3 regions of the Exiguobacterium sp. KKBO11 genome follow, and region 3 is predicted to be linked to each of the others. Evidence: riboswitches for the same ligand, from Rfam matches in the RefSeq annotation. Region 3 holds a riboswitch; each other region holds the start of a gene.

Region 1 (8,086 bases), 380 kb from region 3:
AAGGAATCGAGAAGAGCGAACTGAAAGTCCGTTACACGGAAGTTTTCGCACAACAAGCGTTCGAAGCTGTCGAGCGTGACGCGAAAGAGACACTCTACGCGGCAGCAAGCGGCGACGAACTCCGGATGTTGCTCTCGGCGCTGAAAAAATTCAGCCGTTACCAGCCAATCAACGTCATCGGTACGAAACGCGACATCGCAAAACGTCTCATCGAGTCAAACAAATATACGGTCTAAGTCAGGTTTACCGCTTCGCCTTTGCAGGGAAAATCTCTGTAAAGGCGAAGTTTTTGGTTGGAGGAGGAAAACGAGATGCGCCAAGAATTGGTTGAACTGCAATTTGCGATTGCCTACTATCAATCCCTTGAACGTTTGTCGCCGGAAGAATGGGATCTGCCGCTTGCGCTTAATAAGTGGACCGTCCTTGAGTGCGTCAGTCATCTGTATTTATGGGACCGGTTTTATTACGATCATGCCATCTCGAAGTTACCGGATGAACCGTTGACGCTCGTCGAGACGGATTTTGATCAGTTCAATCGACTGGCGGTCGAATATGCGCATCATATCGATCCGCTTGCTTTGTTGAAGAAAGCGATCAGTGTCCGGCGTGATATCGTCAATCACCTCGATCGTCTGTCTGACGAGCAATTTGAAGCAACCTATGAGGATTTTCGACCGCAAGGCTTCGTCGAATCGTTCGTTGCCCATGACGCCCATCATCAAGATCAGATTGACGGGGCGCTCGCACGCTTGAAGCAGAAGTGATCCATCTGCTACTCTTGAAGGTGAGGTGAGGAACATGACAAAAACAGTCACGATGTACGGCTATCCGAAATGTAGTACGTGCGTCAAAGCAAAAAAAGCACTCGAACAGCACGGTGTCGAAGTGGATTACAAACACATCGTCGAGGAGACACCATCTGCAACGACGATCCAGGAACTTCATCAAAAGAGTGGAGAGCCGTTGAAGAAATTCTTCAACACGAGCGGTCAATCATACCGTTCGCAAGGGATCAAGGACAAACTTCCAGAGCTATCGGAAGACGAGCAATACAAGTTGCTCGCAAGTGACGGCATGTTATTGAAGCGTCCGATCGTTACAGACGGAAAAGACGTCACGATCGGCTTCAAGGAAGAAATGTATCAAGGAAAATGGTATTAAGTTCAGAGTCGATTTTGGTATACTGAACACGTTAGTCCAAATTAGTCCACAGGGGGAATCGGAAATGAGTCAAGTAAAAGACAACTTACGCTATTCGGAAGAACATGAATGGGTCGAAGTATCAGGAAACAAGGCGCGCATCGGAATCACGGATTTCGCGCAACACGAACTCGGGGATATCGTCTTCGTCGAATTGCCTGAAGTCGGAGATACGATCTCAGCAAACGAGCCATTCGGTTCAGTCGAGTCGGTCAAGACAGTCTCGGAGTTATACGCACCGATCTCTGGTAAAGTCGTTGCCATCAACGAAAACCTTTCGGATTCCCCAGAACTCGTCAACGAGTCACCATTCGAAGGCGCTTGGATGGTTGACATCGAAATCGAAGATGCTTCACAAGTCGAGGCATTGATGGACGCTGCGGCGTACAAATCGATGATCAACGAGTAATACTTAACGAAAAGAGAGTGAACGAGGCGCTTGCGTTTCGTCCGCTCTCTTTTTTTTGTATACTGACGACAGATACCACGAAGAAAGGAGCGACCGTCATGCAAGAGGTCACGACCGTCCCGGAAAACGGGCTATTGTATGTCTATGCACCGATGTGCGGGACATGCGCCATTGCGGAACGTATGCTCGATATCGTTGAAGCGACGGAATCAGGTCAATCGATTCAGAAGGCGAACGGGAATTTCATTCCGGATTTCTTAGAAGAAGCCCGTGTCATGAGTGTTCCTGCGTTGTTGCGAATTGAAGAAAATCAAGTCGTAGAGCGACTTTATGCCTTCCAGTCCGTTCAAAACGTCTTTGCTTTCTGTCAAGAACGGTAAGAAAAGTCCGATTGGATTTTTCTTTTTGTTAAATTGTCGGAATATTTACAATAATCCGTTGACAACGCAGAAATATGAATGGTATATTCATAACAACTTCTAGAAATGCATTATAGGAAGTCTAGCAGAGATGATCGTTCAATACGATTCAAGTCCTGAACCCTTTCTCCCATCCTAAGCCGGTGTATTGTTTCCCCTTAAGTCGTCCCCCAAAGACGAAGCGGTGCAATGAACGGGTGGTGGATCGAAAGGACCGATCAGGAAGTGAACGTAAGCTGGCGATCATGTCGAACAGGCGCCGTCCTCCACGCGGAAGAGCGAACAATTCCGAATGGAGCTGGGTTTTCCTTCGTAGCATTTCTAACCACATTATTCGTGTTGTCGGTTCGCCGGCAACGCCTTTTTTTTGTTTTCTGGAAGTTTTTCGAGCCGGTCGCTTGCCAGGATAGAATCTCCTTGCTACAATGCGAATAAGGAAAATTACTTTAATTCATATCCGATTACTCGGAATTAACTGGTGAGATGGAGGACGACAAGGCATGACAGTACGTTTTATGGATGTTTTCACAGAATGGGCATCAACGTATGACGAGACAGTAACCGGACACGATCCGGAGTATAAAGAGGTTTTTCGTCGATACGATGAGATTTTGGATACAGTAGCGGATAAAGCGCAGTCGCCGGTCATTGAATTCGGAGCAGGCACAGGGAACCTGACACAACGTCTTCTGGCACGTCACGACGCCGTACTCGCCGTTGAACCAAGTCCGGAGATGCGGGCAATCCTGACGGAAAAGATTCCGTCGCTTGATGTACAGGATGGTCACTTCCTCTCGTTCGAGGCGAAGGAAGCACGCAGTTTTGTTTCTACGTATGCGTTTCATCATCTAACAGATGAGGAAAAGGGAGAAGCAATCGATCTGATGGCATCACATTTACCGGCAGACGGAAAAATCGTCTACGCGGATACGATGTTCGTCTCAGAAGAGGCACGCCTGCAAACGATTCGTGAAGCACGTGCTCAAGGGTTCGACGCGTTAGCGGAAGATCTCGAACGCGAGTTCTACCCGTTGATTCCAGTCATGGAAGAATTGTTTACATCACGGGGATTCACTGTTAAATTTATACAATACAATCACTTCGTCTGGCTCGTAGAAGCCGAGAAAATGGGGGAATAAATCATGGCACTTCAAAAAATGAACGTCGAAAGCTTTAACCTGGATCACACGAAAGTCAAAGCACCTTATATCCGCGTCGCGGGTTATAAAGAAGGTAAAGTCGACCAAGTCGTCAAATACGATATCCGTTTCACACAACCAAACGTTGAGCAAATGCCGATGCGTGCGATGCACACACTCGAGCACTTACTTGCTGAAAACATCCGTAACTACTCGGATGATGTCATCGATGTCTCACCGATGGGATGCCAAACAGGTTTCTACATGGCGATGATGAACTTCGACTCGGTCGAAAAAATGAGCGAACTCGTTGAGAAGACGTTGAAAGACGTCCTCGCAGCAGAAGAGATTCCAGCGCAAAACGAAGTCCAATGTGGATTTGCGAGCGCACATGACCTCAAAGGAGCGAAGCACTATGCCGAGAAAATGCTTGCCGGTCGTGATGAATGGGACATCGTCTTCGGATGATCGCGAACAACGTCCGCGACCTCGTCGGAAACACACCACTCTACGAGATCACTTCATTCGATTTGCCTGCTGGTACGCGCATTTTGGCGAAGCTCGAATGGATGAACCCTGGGGGCAGCGTCAAAGACCGCCTTGGCATTCAACTCGTTGATGCAGCAATCGAAAACGGACATGTGACACCAGGCGGTACGATCATCGAGCCGACAGCCGGGAATACCGGCATCGGCTTGGCGCTCGCCGCTAAAAAATATGATCTTCAAGTCATCTGTGTCGTTCCGGAAAAATTCAGTCAAGAAAAACAGACGTTGATGCGGGCACTCGGCGCAACCGTCGTCAACACGCCGACTGAACTCGATATGCAAGGGGCTATCGACCGGGCTAAAGAACTCGGTCAGGAAATTCCGAACAGTTACGTTCCGTTACAATTCGAAAACGAAGAGAATCCAGTCACGTATCAGCGGACACTCGGTCCTGAGCTGATTGCGGACTTGTCGCACATCGACTGGTTCGTTGCCGGTTGTGGTTCAGGTGGTACGTTCGCCGGAACAGCGGACTTCTTAAAACAACGTCTCGGTACAAAAGCAGCGATCGTCGAACCGGAAGGCTCCGTCTTAAATGGTGGTCCAGCCGGTCCGCATAAGACAGAAGGCATTGGAACAGCAAAATGGCCAAGTCTCGTTCCGCGTGAACTCGTCGACGAGATTCATACGATTTCTGACCGCGATGCATTTGACGCGGTTCATACACTCGCTGCTCGCGAAGGATTACTCGTCGGTAGTTCAGCAGGTGCAGCGCTCGTTGCTGCGCTCGATATCGCAAAGCGTCACCCCGGCAGTACGATCGTCACCGTCTTCGCAGACAGTGCCGAACGCTACTTAAGCCAACAAATCTTTGAAAAGGTGGACGAAACTCATGCGTAAGAAGACAGCATTGATTCATGGAGGAACAGGTGTCGACCGGGCAACAGGAGCCGTCACACCTCCGATCTATCAAACAAGCACATACAAGCAGGATAAAATCGGTCAACTCAAGGACGGATACGAATACTCACGGACAGCGAACCCGACACGGACGAGCATCGAACGATTGATTGCGGATCTCGAAGGTGGCGCACGTGGTTTTGCCTTCGGTTCTGGGATGGCAGCAATCCATGCCGTCTTCCACTTGCTTGAGTCTGGCGACCACATCGTCATGACAGATGACGTCTACGGTGGTACGTTCCGCTTGATGCAACGCGTCTTACCGAAGTTCAATATCCAAGTGACATTCGTCGATACGACGGACCTTGCGGCAACGGAAGCAGCGATCCAAGACAACACGAAGATCGTCTACGTCGAAACACCGACGAACCCGTTGTTGAAAGTAACGGACATTGAAGCAATCGCAACGATCGCCAAACGTCACGATCTTAAACTTGTCGTCGACAACACGTTCGCGACACCTTATCATCAACAACCACTCGCACTTGGTGCAGACATCGTCTTGCACAGTGCGACGAAATACATCGGCGGACATTCGGACGTCGTCGCTGGACTTGTCGTCGTCAAAGATGATGCGCTCGGCGAAGAGCTGCACTTCATCCAAAACTCGACAGGCGGCGTGCTTGGACCGCAAGACAGCTTCTTGCTCGTCCGTGGTCTTCGTACACTCGGTATCCGAATGGATGCGATCGAAGAGACAGCACATGATCTCGTTGCGTTCCTACAAGCGCAAGACATCGTCTCGAACATTTTCTACCCAGGACTTGCATCGCATCCTGGTCACGACATCCAAGCGAAACAAGCGACTGGATTTGGTGGGATGATCAGCTTTGATGTCGGTTCAGCAGCGAACGCAGAAAAACTCGTCGAGGCGACACACTTCTTCACACTTGCTGAAAGTCTTGGTGCCGTCGAGAGTCTGATTTCGGTGCCGGCACGGATGACGCACGCGTCGATCCCAGCAGAGCGTCGGGCAGAACTCGGCATCACAGACGGTCTCGTCCGGATTTCAGTTGGACTTGAAGACGCGGAAGATTTGAAAGAAGACTTAACACGTGCTTTCACGTTCCTCGAAAAAGTTTCTGAAAAAACTGTTTGACAACAAAAATAACCCCTGCTAATATTCAGAATATATTCTACAAACTTAATACCGAAACTCTTATCGAGAGTGGTGGAGGGACTGGCCCGATGAAACCCGGCAACCGCGGATCTAATCCGAAGTGGTGCTAATTCCAGCAGACAAAAGTCTGGGAGATGAGAGCAAATGGTTTTGTGTACTGAAAAGTGCGCGCGTTTGCTCTAAAACGCGCGCACTTTTTTTATTTTAGGAGGGACAGTTGTGATTCGTTTACAAGACGTAGGAAAGATTTATCGCTCAAAGCGCGGAGCGGTCGAAGCCGTCGCGAATGTCGATCTGACAATCGAGCGCGGTGAAATTTTTGGAATAATCGGTTATTCCGGAGCAGGGAAATCGACTCTGATCCGATTACTGAATATGCTCGAAGCACCAACGAGTGGTTCGATCCAAATCGATGGTGTTGAAATGACATCACTGAAACCAAAAGAATTACGAGGCGTCCGCAAGAATGTCTCGATGGTCTTCCAACACTTCAACTTACTATGGTCACGGACGGTTGAAGAGAACATCATGTTCCCACTCGAGCTAGGTGGCTTCCCGAAAGCACATCGCAAGGAACGGGTAGCGGAACTGATCCAACTCGTTGGTTTGGACGGACGCGAAAAAGCTTATCCGTCACAATTATCCGGTGGTCAAAAACAACGTGTCGGTATCGCTCGGGCACTGGCATCGAACCCGGACGTTCTCTTATGTGACGAGGCAACAAGTGCACTCGATCCGAAGACGACGGACTCAATCCTTGAGTTACTCGTCGACATCAATGAAAAACTGAAACTAACGATCGTCTTGATCACACACGAGATGCACGTCATTCAAAAAATCTGTCACCGGGTCGCCGTCATGGAAGCCGGTAAAATCGTCGAGCAAGGACCGGTCGCAGAAGTCTTCCGTCATCCGAAGCAAGCGATGACGAAGGAATTCGTCAAACAATTGACGTCACCGTCAGAGAACGAGTTAACGTTCGCGAAACTACGCGAACGGTACCCAACCGGAAAAATCGTTCAGTTGACGTTCGTCGGATCGACAGCGGAAAGCCCGATCCTCGCGGAAGTCATGAAGGATTCACCGGTCCTGTTCAATATCATCGGCGGAAACGTCGGTCAATCGCAGGAAGGGGCACTCGGTACACTGTTCATTCAGTTGATCGGGGAAACAGAAGCAACACAAGCGGTCATCACGAAGCTTCAAGCCAGTGATGTTGAAGTGGAGGTGGATCACCGATGATTTCATTCTTTGACAACCTAGATTGGGACATGGTGTGGGAAGCGACAGGCAGTACCGTCTATATGACGGCAATCGCTGGGGTTTCGACATTCGTTCTCGGTTTGATCATTGGTTTACTATTGTATGCGACAAACGAAGAGTTATTGTTCAAGAATCGGGCGTTCTATTCAGTGTTGAGCTTGATCGTCAACGTCTTCCGTTCGATTCCGTTCATCATCTTACTGATCTTATTGATTCCATTTACGACAGCGATCGTCGGTTCGTTCCTCGGACCAACGGCAGCATTACCGGCACTGATTTTCGGTGCTGCACCATTTTACGGTCGGATGGTTGAACTCGCGTTACGTGAAGTCGATAAAGGTGTCATCGAGGCAGCTGAATCGATGGGGGCGACGAAGTTCCAAATCATCTATAAAGTCTTAATCCCGGAAGCGTTGCCTGCCATCGTTTCTGGTATCACGGTCACACTCGTCTCACTTGTCGGTTATACGGCAATGGCCGGAGTAGTCGGCGGAGGTGGACTTGGGGACATGGCCTTCATCGAAGGATTCCAGCGTTCTCAAAACGATGTCATCGTCATTGCGACACTCTTAATCTTAGCGATCGTCTTCGTCATCCAAATCATTGGTGATTTGCTGATCCGTGCGATCGATAAACGTTAATTCAAATTTTATTCATATTGGAGGAATCATTCATGAAAGTTTGGAAAAAATTCGTAGGTACTGCTGCTGTATCCGTCTTAGCAATCAGCCTTGCTGCATGTGGCGAAAAATCATCAGGATCAGGTAGCGACGACAAAACACTCGTCGTTGGTGCATCAAACGTACCGCACGCTGAGATTCTTGAGCACGTTAAAAAAGAATACGAAGCAAAAGGTTACAAGCTTGAAATCAAGAAGTTCCAAGATTACGTACTTCCGAACAAAGCACTCGCTTCAAAAGAAATCGATGCGAACTACTTCCAGCACGTACCGTATCTTGAGCAACAAGAGAAAGAAAACAAATCATATAAGTTCGCGAACGCAGGTGGCGTCCACGTTGAACCACTCGGTATTTATTCGAAGAAATACAAATCACTCGATAAGTTACCAAACGGTGCAACGATCCTGA
Region 2 (8,086 bases), on a different contig from region 3:
TTGCCTTTGCTCGTTTGTTAGGTCTCGTCATCCCATAACAAAAAGAAGTCCTTGTTTCGATGGATATTCGAAACAAGGACTTCTTTTTAATGAAAGTTACTGTTCTTAAAACGACATCGTTTCGCCATCCTCCGGAATCAGGAAATGGGCAGAGAGATGGAAAGCAGTTAAAAAGTCAGCAATCATATCACGTCGCAAAAGACAGTGGTTGACGGACTCGAGGTGCGAGACGATGATCGTCGCTTCCGCCGCCGCTTCGTGTACGGCAAGGAGATCACGCTGTGACATCGTGATCGGCTCTCCGGTCAAGAACTGGGCGGCGCCACTGTTGACGACGATGATATCGGGCGTATGTTGTTCGATCGCATGCGCGACCTCGTCACACCAGATCGTATCACCTGCGATATAAAGTGTCGGTTCGTCCGGATGGGTGAGGACGAGCCCAGACACACGTCCCATCCGTTCGCCGATTTCACCGACACCATGCTGTCCACCTGTTCGATGGACTTGGATATCACCGATCGTTACACCGGAATCGAAGGAAGAAACGTTCGTGAAGCCGGCTTCTCGGATTTGCTGCGCGTCTTCTTCTTGCTGCGCATAGAGTGGCAAATGCTTGGGTAGAAGTTGTTTTGCAGCATCATCGAAATGATCAGCGTGCAGATGCGTGACGAAGATCGCGTCAGGATCGAGCAGTGTGTTGACATCGACCGGTAAGTCGACGAGTGGATTGGCGACGGCATTCGGTGTTTGACCGAAGGGAGGCAAGCTGCCTTTTTCGCCGAGGAACGGATCAATTAGTAAGACTTGATTGGCATACGTGACAACGAGTGTTGCATTACGAATTTGTTGAATATCCATTAGGTTCATCCTCTCTCAATGACTCGGATTGACTATTCCCCGTCTGGCATTCAATGAATCCTATCGCAAGCGTTTCTCCATCGCCATGACGTCGACATATTCACCGTTCAACTGTCCTTGCTCCTTAAACGTTCCGACGATCCGGAACCCGGAGCGGATATAGAGTTTTTGTCCGATTTTATTGAATGGGAAGGTAAAGAGGATCAGCTTATGCATCTGATGATCACGGGCATGTTGTTCAATCGTTTCGAGCAAACGTGTGCCAATCCCTTGTCCACGATGTGTCCGGGTGATATAAACCGAAATCTCACCGACGGATGCGTAGACAGGACGCGGATTATACGGATCGAGGGAAATGAAGCCGAGTACACCTGTGTCATCTTCAGCGACATAACCGGCATATCGATCGGTGCGTTCCGCATACCACTGGGTCATGAAGGATAAGTCCTTTTGGTCGGTCTCAAGCGTTGCGATCCGATCTTCAATGCCTTCGTTATAGATGGCGAGAATCGCTGGTAAGTCGTGTTCCGTTACGGGACGAATATGCATGACGCTCACTTCCTCATCGCTTTTCCTTCATTATATCGGTTACGTGTCAATGTAGTGATATGTTTGTGCGATAAGAAAAGCGCCGATTCCCTTCATATGAAGGAAATCAGCGCTTTTATCGATTTTAAGAGACCGTTGACGTCTCATTCTCGTAAATCGGAACCCAGCCGTCTGTCGTGACGAAGATCCGAACAGCAACTACTTTACGATCGTCTTGAAGCGTAAAGTAGTGGCGTGTATTAACAGGAACGGAAATCAAATCACCAGGATTGAGTTCGATGTTATAGTAGCCGACTTCTTCGTCTTTGATCGCGAAGACGCCATGACCGCTAACGATGAAACGAACTTCATCATCCGTGTGATGATGTTCTTTCTGGAAGTTGACGAGTAACTCATCAAGGTTCGGTGTCGTATCCGAAAGTGAGATGATATCAGCTGTCTGATACCCACGACGTTCTGATACGTCTTTGATTTCTGGAGCAAACGTATCGAGAATCGTTTGTTTGTCTGCATCCGTCAGTGTGAAGTTTTCAACGAGAGGCGCTGGAAGTTTCGAAACGTCCCACTGTTCGTAAAGAACGCCGCGTGACGCAAGGAAGTCAGCGACTTCCGTTTGATCCGTATACCGTGTGTTTGTTTCTTGGAATAAGACTGTTGCCATGAGATGATTCCTCCTTTTAATGAATGGATTGACGGCATGATTGCAACGTCAACGTGTAATTGAATAAAAACTCGAAGGCTTCGAGGTGTTTCTTTGCTTCAAAGGCGGTCGGTGCCCAGACCGTGATCCCGTGATTGCGGATCAGGACGGCACCACTGTCTGCTGTGACATGCGGTGCAAAAGCAGCGGCAAGCGTCGGGATGTCCGCATGATTCGGAATGATCGGTACCGTGACCGTCGCATCCTCTTCCCAGTGTCCGAGTGCCTTGATGATTTCTTGACCGGAAAAGGTGATGCTGCCTTGATCGCCATAGAGTTCCGAAATCACATTGTTCGCAATCGTATGGACATGCAGGGAACAACCGGCGTCCGTTCGATTGAACACTTCGACATGGAGTAATGTCTCGGCGGAAGGACGCCCGGATTGCTCACCGATCAATTGACCGGTCGCATCGACATGAACGAAGTCGTCAGGAGTCGTTTGCCGTTTATCTTTTCCGCTTGCTGTCACAAGGAATTCAACCGGGACACCGGATGTCCGGATGGCGAGATTGCCACTCGTACCAGGGAACCAATCACGCGCCGCAAGCTCTTGTTTGATGGCGCGTAGTTCTTCATACCGTCGCATGAATGTCATGTTGTCACCTCCGCTCGTGTTAAATCATGAACGATATCGTGGAACGTCTCAAACGGTGTATAGGCGATATCATTCTCTTCACACAACGTGATCAGATAATCACGGGCATAGACACGATCCGCTTGTTTTGCGAGTTCGAAGTCCGTCACCGAGTCGCCGATGACGATGATGACGTCACCGTCTTTACGTAGTGTCCGGGCAACGGACGTTTTACAACAGCCGCACCCGTTCGTACAATGGGCATCGCAGGCGTTTGGCCAATCGATATGGACGAATGGACCACTGAAATCAGCGACGTTACAGTAAATCTGTTCTTGGTCGAGGAATGGCGCTAAGATTGGTTCGACGAAAAAGTCCATTCCACCGCTGACGATCGAAAAATCGATGCCTTGACGACGACTGTACTGCAGTAACTCCGAAAATCCGTCGCGAATGACGGCACGCTCCAACAAAAAGTCAAGATAGGCTGTTTTTCCGTCAGACGGCAGAAGTGCGAACATTTGCCCGACACCACTCTGAATCGATAACGTCCGGTCGAGTACACCGTGTTTCAACGGTTCGAAGTCACTCGCTGGCGCAAATGCCTGCATGAGTGCGATGATGTTATCCTGTGTCGTCACCGTCCCGTCGAAGTCACAAAGAATCCGTACGGTCATGACTTGATCCCCCAAGCGTCAAGGGCGATCCGTAATTCTTCATGACGCGATGCTGCCGTCGATAGGGATTCATTTGCGAGTGCCGCATCGAGTGCCTGACGGAAAGCAATGACGCCAGCCGCAGCACCTTGCGGATGACCATGTACGCCGCCACCGGCGTTGATGACGGAATCGATCCCGAAGTCTCGTACGAGTTGAGCGACGAGTCCAGGATGAATACCGGCTGAAGGAACCGGGAAGATCGATTTCGTCTGCCCGAGACGGGTCGCTTCGACCGCGATGCCACGAGCGACATCCTTTGGTAAAGCGACATTGCCATAAGGAGACGGGAATAGCGTCAAGTCTGCTCCAGCAGCACGCGGTAATGTGCCGAGTAAGACAGGGGCTGCGACTCCGTGATTCGGGCTAGCGATCAACGCACCGCTATATGCCGGATGATTGAAGAGCGGAACGTTGATTTCCGGATCACTTGCCAGTTCGCGTAAGACATCGAGTCCGTATGTGAAGGTATTCAGCAAGAAAGCAGTCGCTCCAGCATCAATCAATCGCTTGGCTTGATCCTTGAGCGTAAAGACGGGACCGCTGAGTGTGATCGCATATAACGCACGTTTACCGGTCCGTTGGAAGTGAGCATCGATGACCTCACGTCCGATCCGTGCCCGGTCAATCGTCGGTGTCAACGGATTGTCGTATAGGATCTCATCGTCTTTGACGAGATCAATCCCACCAGCGAGTTGTCCTTCGAGTTGATCACGAAGGAACGATAAATCGCGTCCGATGATTCCTTTGAAGATGCTCATTAATAATGGGCGATCTTCGACACCGATCAAGGAACGGACCCCTTCGATCCCGAATTTCGCACCTGGAAAGTCCGACGTAAATGTATCGGGTAGTAGCAATTCCGTTAATTTGATTTCACCGTCGAGTGAGAGTTTCCCGAAGACGGTCGTCAGAATCGCAGAAAAGTCGCGCGATACGTTATGTTCCGGATAACGAATCGTGATATATCCTTTGCCATCGCGCTCTTCGGTATGTACGACTTCCCCTTTAAACGAGGCGAGTTGTTGTTGTTCGAGATGATTCAGTTCCGTCCAAGAACCGACTGTCAGACCAAGCGCGAGTTGTTCAGCGCGTTGCTCGAGTCGATCACGGGCAGTCAATTGATAAGTAGCAGTGATATAAGCCATGTCTTTCCTCCTTCAACAAAAAAATGGTCTCTCGTCAGCGACAAGAGACCATGAATGATTCGAACGTGGACTCTTATCTGTCAGCTTAGTAGCTGCAAGAATTAGCACCGTGCCAAAAGGTCGGTTGCTGCGACATCGTAGGGCTTGTCCCTCCGTCTGCTCTTGATAAGAATTGGATGAAATTGTGAAATCTAATTGCAATTTTTACATGAGAATCGCCACTTGTCAAACTATTTTTAGAAAATTTATTTTTTTGAAAATACTCTTTCTATAGATGGCATAAAAATGATATCCGTTTCTGCTTGATTTCGATTTGACAGCGAGGAAGTCGATTGCGTAAGATTCAAATCAATATCACACACGACAACTACATACGACTCTTATCGCGAGTTGGCAGAGGGAATTGGCCCGATGACGCCGCAGCAACCGACCACTGGGCACGGTGCTACATCCAACAGACGTTTTGTCTGAGAGATAAGAGGACGCAGTGACTTTTCTGCGCCTCTTTTCGATGACGAAAAGAGGCGCTTTTTCGTGTATCACATAGGGGGAAACTGAGATGACATATAAAGCATTTACAGAACAGGACGCGATTGATCGTGTTCGGACACTAGGACTGATCGGCGATGGAGCCGTCGAAGCAGAAGAGATTGGCGACGGGAACCTCAACCTCGTTTTCCGAATTCGAGAGGGTGAACATCGATTGATTCTAAAACAAGCATTACCATATGCGAAGGTCGTCGGGGAGAGCTGGCCGTTATCGCTCGAACGAGCGTGGATCGAGCAATCCGCACTCCGTGAATTCGCACGGCATGCCGTGCCGTTCGTACCGCGTGTCTTTCATGCTAGTCATGAAGAGGCGTATACGGTCATGGAAGATCTTTCACATCTGACGATCGTTCGAAGCGGTTTACTCGCAGGTGAACAGTATCCGTTGCTTGCGGAACATATCGGTTCTTATCTCGCTCGGACGTTATTCCATACATCGGACTTTGCGCTTGGTCCGGTTGAAAAGAAACGTGTCGCCCGAACGTACTACAATCCAGACTTGTGCGACATCACGGAAAAATTAATCTTCACGGATCCGTTTCATGACGCGGAGACGAACGAGATTGAAGCCGGACTCGAAGAAGAGGTGGCACGTCTATGGGCAGACGATGAGTTAAAACGCGAAGTCGCAAAACTCGAAGCGCTCTTCATCACGAAAGGAGATGCATTGCTGCACGGCGATCTACATACAGGAAGCATCTTCGCCTCGGCGACGGAAACGAAAGTCATCGATCCAGAATTCGCCTTTTATGGTCCATTCGGATTCGATGTCGGACAGTTCATCGCCCACTTATTCTTTGCAGCATACCCCGATTATTCAGCACTTCGTGATGCCCGGATTCGCGACATCGATACGTTCTGGCTGACGTTCGCTTCAACGTTCCGTGCCTTATGGGAACGGGAAGCCGTCGAACCGTTCCAGGCATCAGGACTCGTCGATGATGTACTGAGCACGATCTTGCAGGATGCCCTTGGCTTTGCCGGTTGCGAATTGATTCGGCGGACGATTGGTCTTGCACCGGTCGCTGATTTAGAATCAATCGATTCAACGACGGAACGCTTAGAGCGGAAACGTCACGCTCTTCGTCTAGGAGCGGCGTTAATCAAACGCCGTACAGAATGCCGGACATTCGATGATTTACGAAACTTTGACGTAACGGAGGAACTCAGCCGATGACTACATTCGTTCAAAGTATCCGTTACGAAGATCGTGTCTTGACGATTCTCGATCAGACACGTCTACCGCAAGAAGAGCACTATGAAGTCATTGCTGATCTCGCGCAAGCGGTTGAGGCGATTAAACAACTACGTGTCCGGGGCGCACCTGCGATCAGCTTATTCGGGGGATTCGTACTCGTTCAAGAAGCGTACCGCTTTGAAGCGGCGCTTCCGGTCTACAAGCAAGCCTTGCTTGAGACATCGGCGACGTTACTCGCGACACGACCGACGGCCGTCAACTTGCGAAATGTCCTCGATCAATTGAATCCAATCATTCAAGACGGGACGTCGGTAGAAGAGATTCGCGAACGGTTGGAAAAACGGGCGGTCGCCTTATACGACCAGGATGCGCAGACGTCACGTCAAATCGGGATTCATGCACTGGAATTGTTCCAGTCAGGCGACCGGATCCTAACGATTTGTAATGCTGGATCGATTGCGACCGCTGCTTATGGAACGGCACTTGCGCCGTTCTACATCGCAAAAGAACGCGGCATCGAATTATCCGTTTTTGCGAGTGAGACGCGACCGTTACTGCAGGGAGCACGATTGACGACATGGGAGCTGCAACGTGCCGGCATCGATGTCACGTTAATTACGGACAACATGGTCGCCCATACGCTGAAAGAAAAACAGATCGATGCGATCATCGTCGGTGCCGACCGCATTACACGAAACGGAGATACCGCGAATAAAATCGGGACGTTCCAATTGGCATTGCTCGCGCAAGCTTTTGGTATTCCGTTTTACGTCGCAGCACCGCTCTCGACGTTCGACTTCTCGCTCGTTTCCGGAGACGCGATCGAAATCGAAGAACGTGATCCGCAGGAAGTGACGACTGTCCAAGGTGTCGCGACAGCACCGGAAGGCGTCGCTGTCTTCAACCCGGCGTTTGATGTCACACCACACACATTGATCACGGGCATCATTACCGAACTTGGTGTCATCACGCAACCGAATGAAGAAACGATTGAACAATTAACAGGGCTTCAACCCCTCGGATAAGGAGATATGTCATGAAAAAACTAGCTTACGCCGTCCTAGCACCGGCACTGTTACTAGCGGCTTGTGCGAATGGAGAAGCCACGACGACGAAGGTCGTCAAGGATGTACCAAAAGGGGTTCAATCGGACGTCAAGATCGCCGTCATCCGCAACCTAGCATCGGACGACCATACGAAACAATTCCTTGATGGCGCACGAAGTGAAGGCGAAGCGCTTGGCTTTAAAGTCAGCACGTTCATTTCGGAAGGTAACGACGTCAAGTTCAAGGAGCTGGTCGCGCAAGCGATTCAGCAAGATTATGATGGGCTCATCATCTCGCATGGTAAGGAAGACTACGCCTATGACATGATTAAACCAGCGGTCGACAAAGGGCTGAAGGTCGTGACGTTCGATACGGTCACGAAGAAAAAAGGAACGGCGTTAAAAGGTGTGACGGAAACATTCCAAAACGATCATCAACTCGCGAAGCTATCGCTTGATGAAGTGACGAAGGTGACGGACAAAAAGCCGGTCCGTGTCATCAAACTTTGGTTCGGACCAGGTTTTGCCCCGCTCGATCGTCGTCAGGAAATCTATAAGACGTACGAAGCAGACGGTAAGATCAAAACGCTTGAGACGGTTGGACCGACAAACTTCCAAGATGTCCAAGGGGATATCGCAACGAAGATGAATGCGATTCTCGCGAAATATCCGAAAGGAAGCATTGATGCGGTTTGGGGAGCGTGGGACGAAGTCGCAAAAGGGGCTTACAAATCGCTCAAGGA
Region 3 (8,086 bases):
ACCTATCTTGATATACGGATGGATCGTCGGAATGACTTGACTGATGTTACCGGCATCCGTCGAGCCAAGACCCGGTCGTTCGTCTAAGTGGACCTTTTCACCAAGCGATTCTGCTTCTTCTTGGAACAGACGGTCGAACGTCCGGTTGAAGACGAGGTTATCGACTTCATTTTGGAAGGCGATGACGTCAAGTGTCGCCCCAGTCGCGAGTGCCGCGCCTTGGGCGACAGCTTTGACTTTTTCCGTGACGGCATTCAATCGTTCCCGTGTCGTCGCCCGGATGAAGAAACGTGCTTTTGCGTATTCCGGGATGATGTTCGGCGCATCACCTCCATGCGTGATGATTCCGTGAATCCGGACATCGTCCGGTAATTGCTGACGTAACGCATTGATTCCATTGAAGAGTTGAATGACAGCGTCAAGGGCGTTGATGCCTTCCTCCGGTGACGCCGCTGCGTGTGCCGGACGACCCGTAAAGGCAAAGTCGAGCGGATCGACCGCAAGGGAAGAACCCGTGATCCGTGTTTGTCCCGACGGATGGACCATCAAGGCTGCATCGATCCCTTCCAGCAACTGATGTTTGACGAAACTGCCTTTCGCACTACCGTTCGGTCCACCTTCCTCGGCTGGTGTTCCAAGGACAACGACACTCCCGCCGACTTCATCGAGCACTTTACTGAGCGCGATCGCCGCTGCGACGCTCGTCGTGCCGATGATATTATGACCGCACGCGTGATCAATACCCGGCAACGCATCGTATTCAGCAAGAAAGGCAATCGTTGCGCCTGGTCGATCGCTCGATTTCTTCGCGAAGAACGCGGTATCGTGCCCCGCGACGCCGAGTTCTACTGTAAAACCTTCCGCTGTTAGACGCTCCGCATGGAGCCGCGAAGCAAAGAATTCCTCGTTCCCGATTTCCGGCGTTGCATGAATCCGATGACTTGTCTCAAGATACGATTCCCGTTTTTGTTCGATGTCCTGTTCAATCGTCTCTACCCATGTCGTGCGTACTGGTGTCGTCATACTGTCCACTCTCCTTTTGAAATTATTCGCCGATATCGCTCAGTGGAACGAACGTCGGGATCGTACTGCCTTTATATTCTTTTTTGATGAAGGCCGCGACATCTTTTTGTTGATACAGCGATGCGATTTTTTTCAGTTCTTTTTTGTTCTTGTCTTCCGTCCGTGTCGCGATGATGTTGATGTATGGTTTTGCTGTCTCGTTCTCATGGACGATCGAGTCCTTGATCGGGTTGAAGCCAGCGTCAACGGCAATGCCATTGTTGATGATTGATGCCGCGACGTCCGGTAAGACGCGTGGCGTTTGCCCGGCGACGATCGGAACGATTTTCAGCTTTTTCGGATTCTCGACGATCTTATCGACCGAACCGTTGCCATCGAAGTCGTCCGGTAGCTTGATCAGACCTGCTTCTTGCAGTAACAAGAGGGCACGTCCCATGTTCGTCGCTTCGTTCGGAACAGCGATTTTTCCGCCATTTGGAATGTCTTTGACATCCTTGTATTTATCTGAGTAGATCCCCATCGGTGCGATGACAGTCGTCGCAATCGGCGATAGCTTCAAGTTATGTTCTTTCTTGAAAGCGTTGAAGTAGGAAATCGTCTGGAAAGCATTGGCGTCGATCTCACCCTCAGCCAGTGCCATGTTCGGCTGGACATAATCGGAGAACTTGACGAGCTCGATTTTGATGCCTTCCTTCTCTGCTTTTTTCGCGACATAATCCCAAACTTGTGTGTCGGAACCGCTGACACCGAGCTTGATCGTCTTTTCGTCTTCTCCTGATGCTGCGCACCCGGCAAATAAAATCGTCGTGAGTGTTGCTCCAATTGCTACTGCTTTTTTCATGGCTGAATCGCTCCCTTGATTAATGTCTTCTAATTTTTCGTGCGACGATGTTGCCTGTCGTCTGTAAGCCTTGGACTAAGATGACGAGAATCCCGACCGTGATGATCATGACTTTCGTGTCGAATCGTTGATAACCATAGGTGATCGCTAAGTCACCGAGACCACCGCCTCCAATCGCACCTGCCATCGCTGACGCCCCGATCAAGCCGACCGTCGCGATCGTTAAGTTCAGGATGAGTGAACCGAGTGCTTCCGGCAGAAGGAAGCGGAAAATCGTTTGAAACGGTGTCGCGCCCATCGCTTCTGCTGCTTCAAGAACGCCTTTATCGACTTCGAGTAAAGAACTCTCAATCAGACGCGCCATGTACGGTGCAGCGTAAAAGACGAGCGGAACGATTGCGGCTTCGGTTCCGATTGATGTCTGAACGATCAAGCGTGTCAATGGGATGATCGCGACGAGTAAGATGATGAACGGAATCGAGCGAAAAATATTGACGATACTGTTGAAGAACGTGAACAGCGGGACATTTTCAAGCAATGCTCCTTTTCGCGTGACGACAAGCAGGATCCCGAGTGGTAAGCCGATCAATGTCGAGAATAAGAGCGAAACGGATACCATCGTCATCGTCTGTAAAAATGCTGTCCAGATATCACTGTAATTAACTAGCATGGGCAAGTACCTCCTCGACCGTCACCTGTGCCTGATCGATGTAGTGTAACGCTCGTTTTACTTCAGCCGGCTCACCGATCAGTTCAACGAGCAGAGTGCCAAACGGTGTCTCCTGCAACTCCGTGATGCTACCGTGCAAGATGTTGACATCGACGTCAAAGCGTTTCGCAACTTGCGATAAGAGCGGCTGCCCGGTGTGATGTCCGAGGAAATGAATCTTATAGATCGGATTCGCATTCCGGGACTCGATCAACTGGCGAATCGATGCTGGAATCTCGTCGTGCATGACGGAGCGGACGAAGTTCTGTGCTGTCTCGGTCTGCGGGTTTGAAAAGACATCAAAGACCGTTCCTGACTCGATCAGTTTCCCAGCTTCGATGACGGCGACGCGGTCGCAAATCTCCCGAATGACGCCCATCTCGTGGGTGATCAAGAGAATCGTGATCCCGTACTCCGCATTGATCCGTTTTAATAACTGGAGAATATGATGTGTCGTTTGGGGATCGAGTGCTGACGTCGCTTCGTCACATAAGAGGACGGAAGGTTGCGTCGCGAGTGCCCGGGCGATACCAACGCGCTGTTTCTGCCCACCCGACAATTGATCCGGATAATGATCCGCCTTGTCCGCGAGATCGACGAATTCGAGTAACTCCGTCACCCGGCGGCGAATTTCGTCTTTCTTGACGCCTGCGAGAACGAGTGGTTTCGCGACATTCGTAAAGACCGTGTTCGCATTCAATAGATTGAAGTGCTGAAAGATCATCCCGATCCGTTGTTTTGCTTGGCGCAATTTTTTCGGAGACAGTTGCGTTAAATCTTCCCCATCAACCGTCACCGTTCCTGACGTCGGTCGTTCTAACAGATTGACGCAGCGGAGCAGTGAACTTTTTCCGGCACCGCTAAAGCCGATGACACCAAAGATTTCGCCTTTTTCGATTGTCAGGTCGACACCGTCAAGCGCTGCGATCGTCTGATCTTTCGTGACGTACGTTTTTTTGACTTGATGAAATGCAATCATTCCGTTTTCCCCCTTCATTCAACAAAAAAGGTCCCTTCTTGAGAAACAAGAAGAGACCTGGATCCGCACAGTGGCAGAATCCACTCCACTCATCTCTCAGACATCTGTCTGATGGAATTGGCACAGTGCTCATAATGAGTCTGTTGCCGAGGTTTCGTAGGGCCAGTCCCTCCACCTCTCTGGATAAGTATTGCGGTATGAAATTCGTATGTGTGTTGTTGCGTTGTTGCTTATGTCGTAAAACTAATTTTTACATTACGGGTCGAAACTTTAAAAGTCAACCAACTTTGCAAAAATAATCCATTTGGCGCATATCGATGGATGAACAAGTTATGAGTTAGCTTACTCAACGGATCATGATTCGTCAAGAAAGATTTGACAAGTCATTTTTGGTCGTGCTACCATCGTTTCAATGATTATTCCGACAATTCCAATATGATATTTATCAAGAGTGAACGAGAGACCTGGCTCTATGACTTCACGGCAACCTGCAATCTGTAAGGTGCTCCGACCAGCAAAGCGCGGCTTTGGATGATACGGTGAAAAACTCGTGGGCGTCCAAGCAGTGACGTCGACGAGTTTTTTTCATGAATGGAGGAAAAATAGTAATGATGAACTATCCTGTATTGACTGGTGCTGAAGCGTTTTATTTTCAAGGTGGACCGATCGGTATTCTAATCTGTCATGGTTTTAATGCCACTCCGCAAAGTGTCCGCGACGTCGGTGAGGCATTCGCTGCTGAAGGTTTTACCGTCTATGCCCCGCGCTTACGCGGACATGGAACGAACGTCCGCGAGTTTGAACAATCGACTGCTCGATGTTGGAAGCAAAGCCTGCAAGACGGCTATGAACGTTTACAAGAAACATGCGATCAAGTCTTCGTCATCGGTCAATCGATGGGTGCGACGCTTGCACTGTCACTCGCCGCTGACGGCATTCCGTTCGCCGGCATCATTACGATCAATGCCGCACTTTCCGTTCCATCCTATGAAGCACTTTCGTTCGAGGACGGTCCAGAGTACTTACCGGAAGGGGCACCGGACATCAAACGGTCTGCTTTCGAAATCATCTATGACCTCGTTCCAAGTCGTTGTGCGTTCGAACTCGTCCGTCTGATGGATGAAACGAAAGGACGCTTAGGATCAATCCTTCTGCCGACATTAATTCTCTACTCGGCGACCGATCACGTCGTCCCGCCGTCGAGCTCGGATTATCTGCATCAGCACATCGGAACGAATGATAAACGAAGCTACTGTTTGCTGAACTCGTACCACGTCGCGACCCTCGATCATGATCAGGATTTGATCGTTCGTGAGACGATCCGCTTTATCGAACGCTCAAGCCGGTTCTCACAGGAAACGGGATAATAAAAAAACAGCTATTCACTTAGAAGCGAATAGCTGCTACATCAAAGGACGACCGCGATCGGTTCGTCTTTTTTTAATTTTCTTGGTGCTGCACCGACTGGAGCGGCTTCGGTTTTCCAGGCACCTCATGGCAATGGCGGCATCGTGGCTCATACGATTCTGAAGCGCCTACTAGGATGATCGGATCATCGTAATTCGCTGGTTTTCCATCAATCAACCGTTGTGTCCGGGAAGCCGGATCCCCACACGAAAGACAGATGGCTTGTAGCTTCGTCACGAATTCTGCGCGCGCCAGTAATTCCGGCATCTTGCCGAATGGCTCTGCCCGGAAATCTTGATCAAGACCTGCACAAATGACGCGTTTTCCGTCTTGTGCGAGTGCTTCGATGACTTGTACGATCTCATCATCAAAGAATTGAACTTCATCGATTCCGACGATTTGTGTTTCTTCTGCTACTGCTGCGTAGAGATCACGACTCGTCGCCATTGGAATCGCCACGACGGAGTTGCCGATATGAGAGACGACATGCTCTTCATGGTACCGGTCGTCGATTGCCGGCTTGAATACTTGAACGGGCAGTTTGCCGTACTGCGCCCGTCTGACACGACGAATCAACTCTTCCGATTTCCCGGAAAACATACTGCCACAAATTACTTCGATCCAGCCGTACTGATTTATTACATGCATCATCGTCCGACACCGTCCTCTAAAAATAGTCACTTTAACGAGTATAGCCCGAAACGGTATCGAGAAAAAGGGTTGACTTCCGGAAATCAAAATTCATTTTTTCTTTACCTAGAATTTTTGTCCTTTCATTCCAACCGTCCCCTATTTCCTGTACACTGAAGAAGAAGACTCTCACGAAAGAAGGTGTCCCCGATTCATCATCTCTTACATGACATCCTGCACCAATATGGTGCCCTTGGTCTCTCCGTCCTTCTCGCAGGTGGTATCGTGGGATTGCCGGTTCCTGATGAGACCCTGCTCGTCCTGTCCGGTTTTTGGATGCATCAAGGCAATCTACCACTCGTCGGTACGATTCTCGCCGCTTACGCCGGCAGTTGTATCGGGATGACGATCAGCTATTTACTCGGATTAAAACTCGGTATGCCACTACTACACCGCGTCGGACCGAAAATGCGTATCGCAGAAAAACATATTCTTTCCGCTGAAGCCGGATTTCGTCGTTACGGAAAATCGGTCCTAATCATCGGTTACTACATACCTGGTCTCCGCCAACTCTCTGCCTTTTTTGCAGGTGTCTCGAAAATGCCGTTTCGCGTGTTTGCGAGTTATGCGTATACAGGTGCGTTGATTTGGATCAGCGTGTTCTTAGGCGCCGGCTACTTTGTCGGTCGTCATCTCTCGTTCCACAAAGTCGTGGACTATATCTTGGCACATCCGGAAGTCATGCCGTATTTAATCGGGATTGCCGGTGGAATCGCCTTCTCCTTCGTCTTGAAGACGTATCTCGCGTATCGTTCACAATTCAGTCTATACAAAAACAGCCTGCTTCCATAATGGAGGCAGGCTGTTTTTTTAAGAACCGGCAAGTGATTACTTGCGGCCGTATTTTTTGTTGAAGCGATCGACACGACCATCTGCCGCGTTGAACTTTTGACGACCTGTGTAGAATGGGTGCGAGTCTGAAGACACATCCACACGGATGAGTGGGTACTCGTTACCATCTTCCCAAGTGATCGTTTCGTTCGAAGAACGAGTAGAACCGCTTAAGAATTTGTACTCAGTCGTTGAATCCATAAATACTACTTTGTTGTAGTTAGGGTGAATTCCTTGTTTCATGGTTGATTTCTCTCCTTCCGCCCTGGTTCATTTGCTGAGCCAGAGTAAGTTACCTTCCTATACTAAACGATTTTTTTGCGCGTCGCAATAGTTATTTTTCCGTCGTCGTTTCCTTCTTGACGGTACGTGGTTTAGCCGGTGCGCGTCGGACCGCCTTCTTCTTTTCCTTCTCGAGTTCGACGAAAAATTCCTCATTATTTTTCGTATCGCGAATCTTCCGTAGGAACGTATCGACGAATTCGTTCGACTCGTTCATCGTCCGGCGAATCGTCCAAAGTGCATCGAGTTGCTCTTTCGGAAGCAAGAGTTCTTCCTTCCGTGTACCGGACTTCCGAATGTCGATCGCTGGGAAGATCCGACGCTCTGACAGCTTACGATCAAGATGCAACTCCATGTTGCCCGTCCCTTTGAATTCCTCATAGATGACGTCATCCATGCGCGATCCTGTCTCAACGAGAGCTGTCGCAAGAATCGTCAAACTACCACCGTGTTCGATGTTTCGCGCTGCCCCAAAGAAGCGTTTTGGTTTATGGAACGCAGCCGGGTCAATCCCCCCTGAGAGCGTCCGACCGCTTTGCGGTACCGTTAAGTTATAGGCCCGTGTTAGACGTGTGATCGAATCCATCAGGATGACGACATCCTTCTTGTGTTCGACGAGTCGCATCGCCCGCTCGAGGACAAGCTCAGAAATCCGGACGTGGTTGTCTGGTGTTTCGTCAAACGTCGAGCTGACAACGTCTGCTCCCGGAACCGAGCGCTCAATATCTGTTACTTCCTCAGGACGCTCATCAATCAAGAGAATGATCAGTTCGACATCCGGATGATTCTCCTGAATCGAGTTTGCGATTTCTTTGAGGAGTGATGTCTTCCCTGCTTTTGGCGGTGCGACGATCAAACCACGTTGACCAAACCCAACCGGTGCGATCATATCCATGACACGCACAGATAGATGGCGTGGTTCTGTCTCAAGTCGCATTAGACGATCCGGATAGATCGGTGTCAGTGCCGGGAAAAATAAACGGTTACGGGCAGTATCTGGTGCTTCACCGTTGACGGCTTCCACGCTAAGTAATCCTTGGAACCGTTCGTTTTCCTTCGGTGGACGGACTTTACCTGTGACGACATCACCATTACGTAGATTAAAGCGTCGGATTTGAGATGCTGCGATATAAATATCTTCAGAGGATTGGGAATAATTGATAGGACGAAGGAAGCCAAAGCCACCATCGTTTTGCATTTGTGGGTTGCCAGGGATGACTTCGAGTACCCCTTCGAGGAAATAAAGACCAGTCGATTCAGCCTGTGCTTTTAAAATCTTGAACATCAACTCGCGTTTACGGGCTTCCCGGTATTGTGGGACATT

What was found. A riboswitch is a leader RNA that binds a small molecule or an ion and turns the genes downstream of it on or off. The one in region 3 is predicted to bind S-adenosylmethionine.
Positions count from the first base shown of each region.
Region 1: another riboswitch for S-adenosylmethionine. It lies ahead of AYO36_RS02515 (methionine ABC transporter ATP-binding protein); the one in region 3 lies ahead of AYO36_RS00655 (alpha/beta hydrolase).
Region 2: another riboswitch for S-adenosylmethionine. It lies ahead of AYO36_RS12590 (2,3-diketo-5-methylthiopentyl-1-phosphate enolase); the one in region 3 lies ahead of AYO36_RS00655 (alpha/beta hydrolase).

Region 1 covers NZ_LUCU01000011.1:450,214-458,299, forward strand. The annotation lists gene AYO36_RS02470 (acyl-CoA dehydrogenase family protein) at 1-236, shown strand, start outside; gene AYO36_RS02475 (DinB family protein) at 312-764, shown strand; gene AYO36_RS02480 (arsenate reductase family protein) at 799-1,161, shown strand; gene gcvH (glycine cleavage system protein GcvH) at 1,226-1,609, shown strand; gene AYO36_RS02490 (thioredoxin family protein) at 1,708-1,989, shown strand; gene AYO36_RS02495 (class I SAM-dependent methyltransferase) at 2,529-3,167, shown strand; gene AYO36_RS02500 (S-ribosylhomocysteine lyase) at 3,171-3,635, shown strand; gene AYO36_RS02505 (PLP-dependent cysteine synthase family protein) at 3,632-4,555, shown strand; gene AYO36_RS02510 (bifunctional cystathionine gamma-lyase/homocysteine desulfhydrase) at 4,548-5,714, shown strand; SAM riboswitch class I at 5,772-5,876, shown strand; gene AYO36_RS02515 (methionine ABC transporter ATP-binding protein) at 5,955-6,977, shown strand; gene AYO36_RS02520 (methionine ABC transporter permease) at 6,974-7,639, shown strand; gene AYO36_RS02525 (MetQ/NlpA family ABC transporter substrate-binding protein) at 7,672-8,086, shown strand, end outside.
Region 2 covers NZ_LUCU01000033.1:303,437-311,522, forward strand. The annotation lists gene AYO36_RS12560 (pentapeptide repeat-containing protein) at 1-38, shown strand, start outside; gene AYO36_RS12565 (MBL fold metallo-hydrolase) at 106-861, opposite strand; gene AYO36_RS12570 (arsinothricin resistance N-acetyltransferase ArsN1 family A) at 922-1,410, opposite strand; gene AYO36_RS12575 (1,2-dihydroxy-3-keto-5-methylthiopentene dioxygenase) at 1,535-2,071, opposite strand; gene AYO36_RS12580 (methylthioribulose 1-phosphate dehydratase) at 2,088-2,708, opposite strand; gene AYO36_RS12585 (2-hydroxy-3-keto-5-methylthiopentenyl-1-phosphate phosphatase) at 2,705-3,364, opposite strand; gene AYO36_RS12590 (2,3-diketo-5-methylthiopentyl-1-phosphate enolase) at 3,361-4,551, opposite strand; SAM riboswitch class I at 4,622-4,723, opposite strand; SAM riboswitch class I at 4,929-5,032, shown strand; gene mtnK (S-methyl-5-thioribose kinase) at 5,111-6,277, shown strand; gene mtnA (S-methyl-5-thioribose-1-phosphate isomerase) at 6,274-7,323, shown strand; gene AYO36_RS12605 (sugar ABC transporter substrate-binding protein) at 7,335-8,086, shown strand, end outside.
Region 3 covers NZ_LUCU01000011.1:66,932-75,017, reverse strand. The annotation lists gene AYO36_RS00675 (M20 family metallopeptidase) at 1-1,023, opposite strand, end outside; gene AYO36_RS00670 (MetQ/NlpA family ABC transporter substrate-binding protein) at 1,046-1,864, opposite strand; gene AYO36_RS00665 (methionine ABC transporter permease) at 1,884-2,534, opposite strand; gene AYO36_RS00660 (methionine ABC transporter ATP-binding protein) at 2,524-3,552, opposite strand; SAM riboswitch class I at 3,639-3,742, opposite strand; SAM riboswitch class I at 3,992-4,093, shown strand; gene AYO36_RS00655 (alpha/beta hydrolase) at 4,161-4,919, shown strand; gene AYO36_RS00650 (thymidine kinase) at 4,993-5,607, opposite strand; gene AYO36_RS00645 (DedA family protein) at 5,791-6,441, shown strand; gene AYO36_RS00640 (type B 50S ribosomal protein L31) at 6,478-6,723, opposite strand; gene rho (transcription termination factor Rho) at 6,815-8,086, opposite strand, start outside.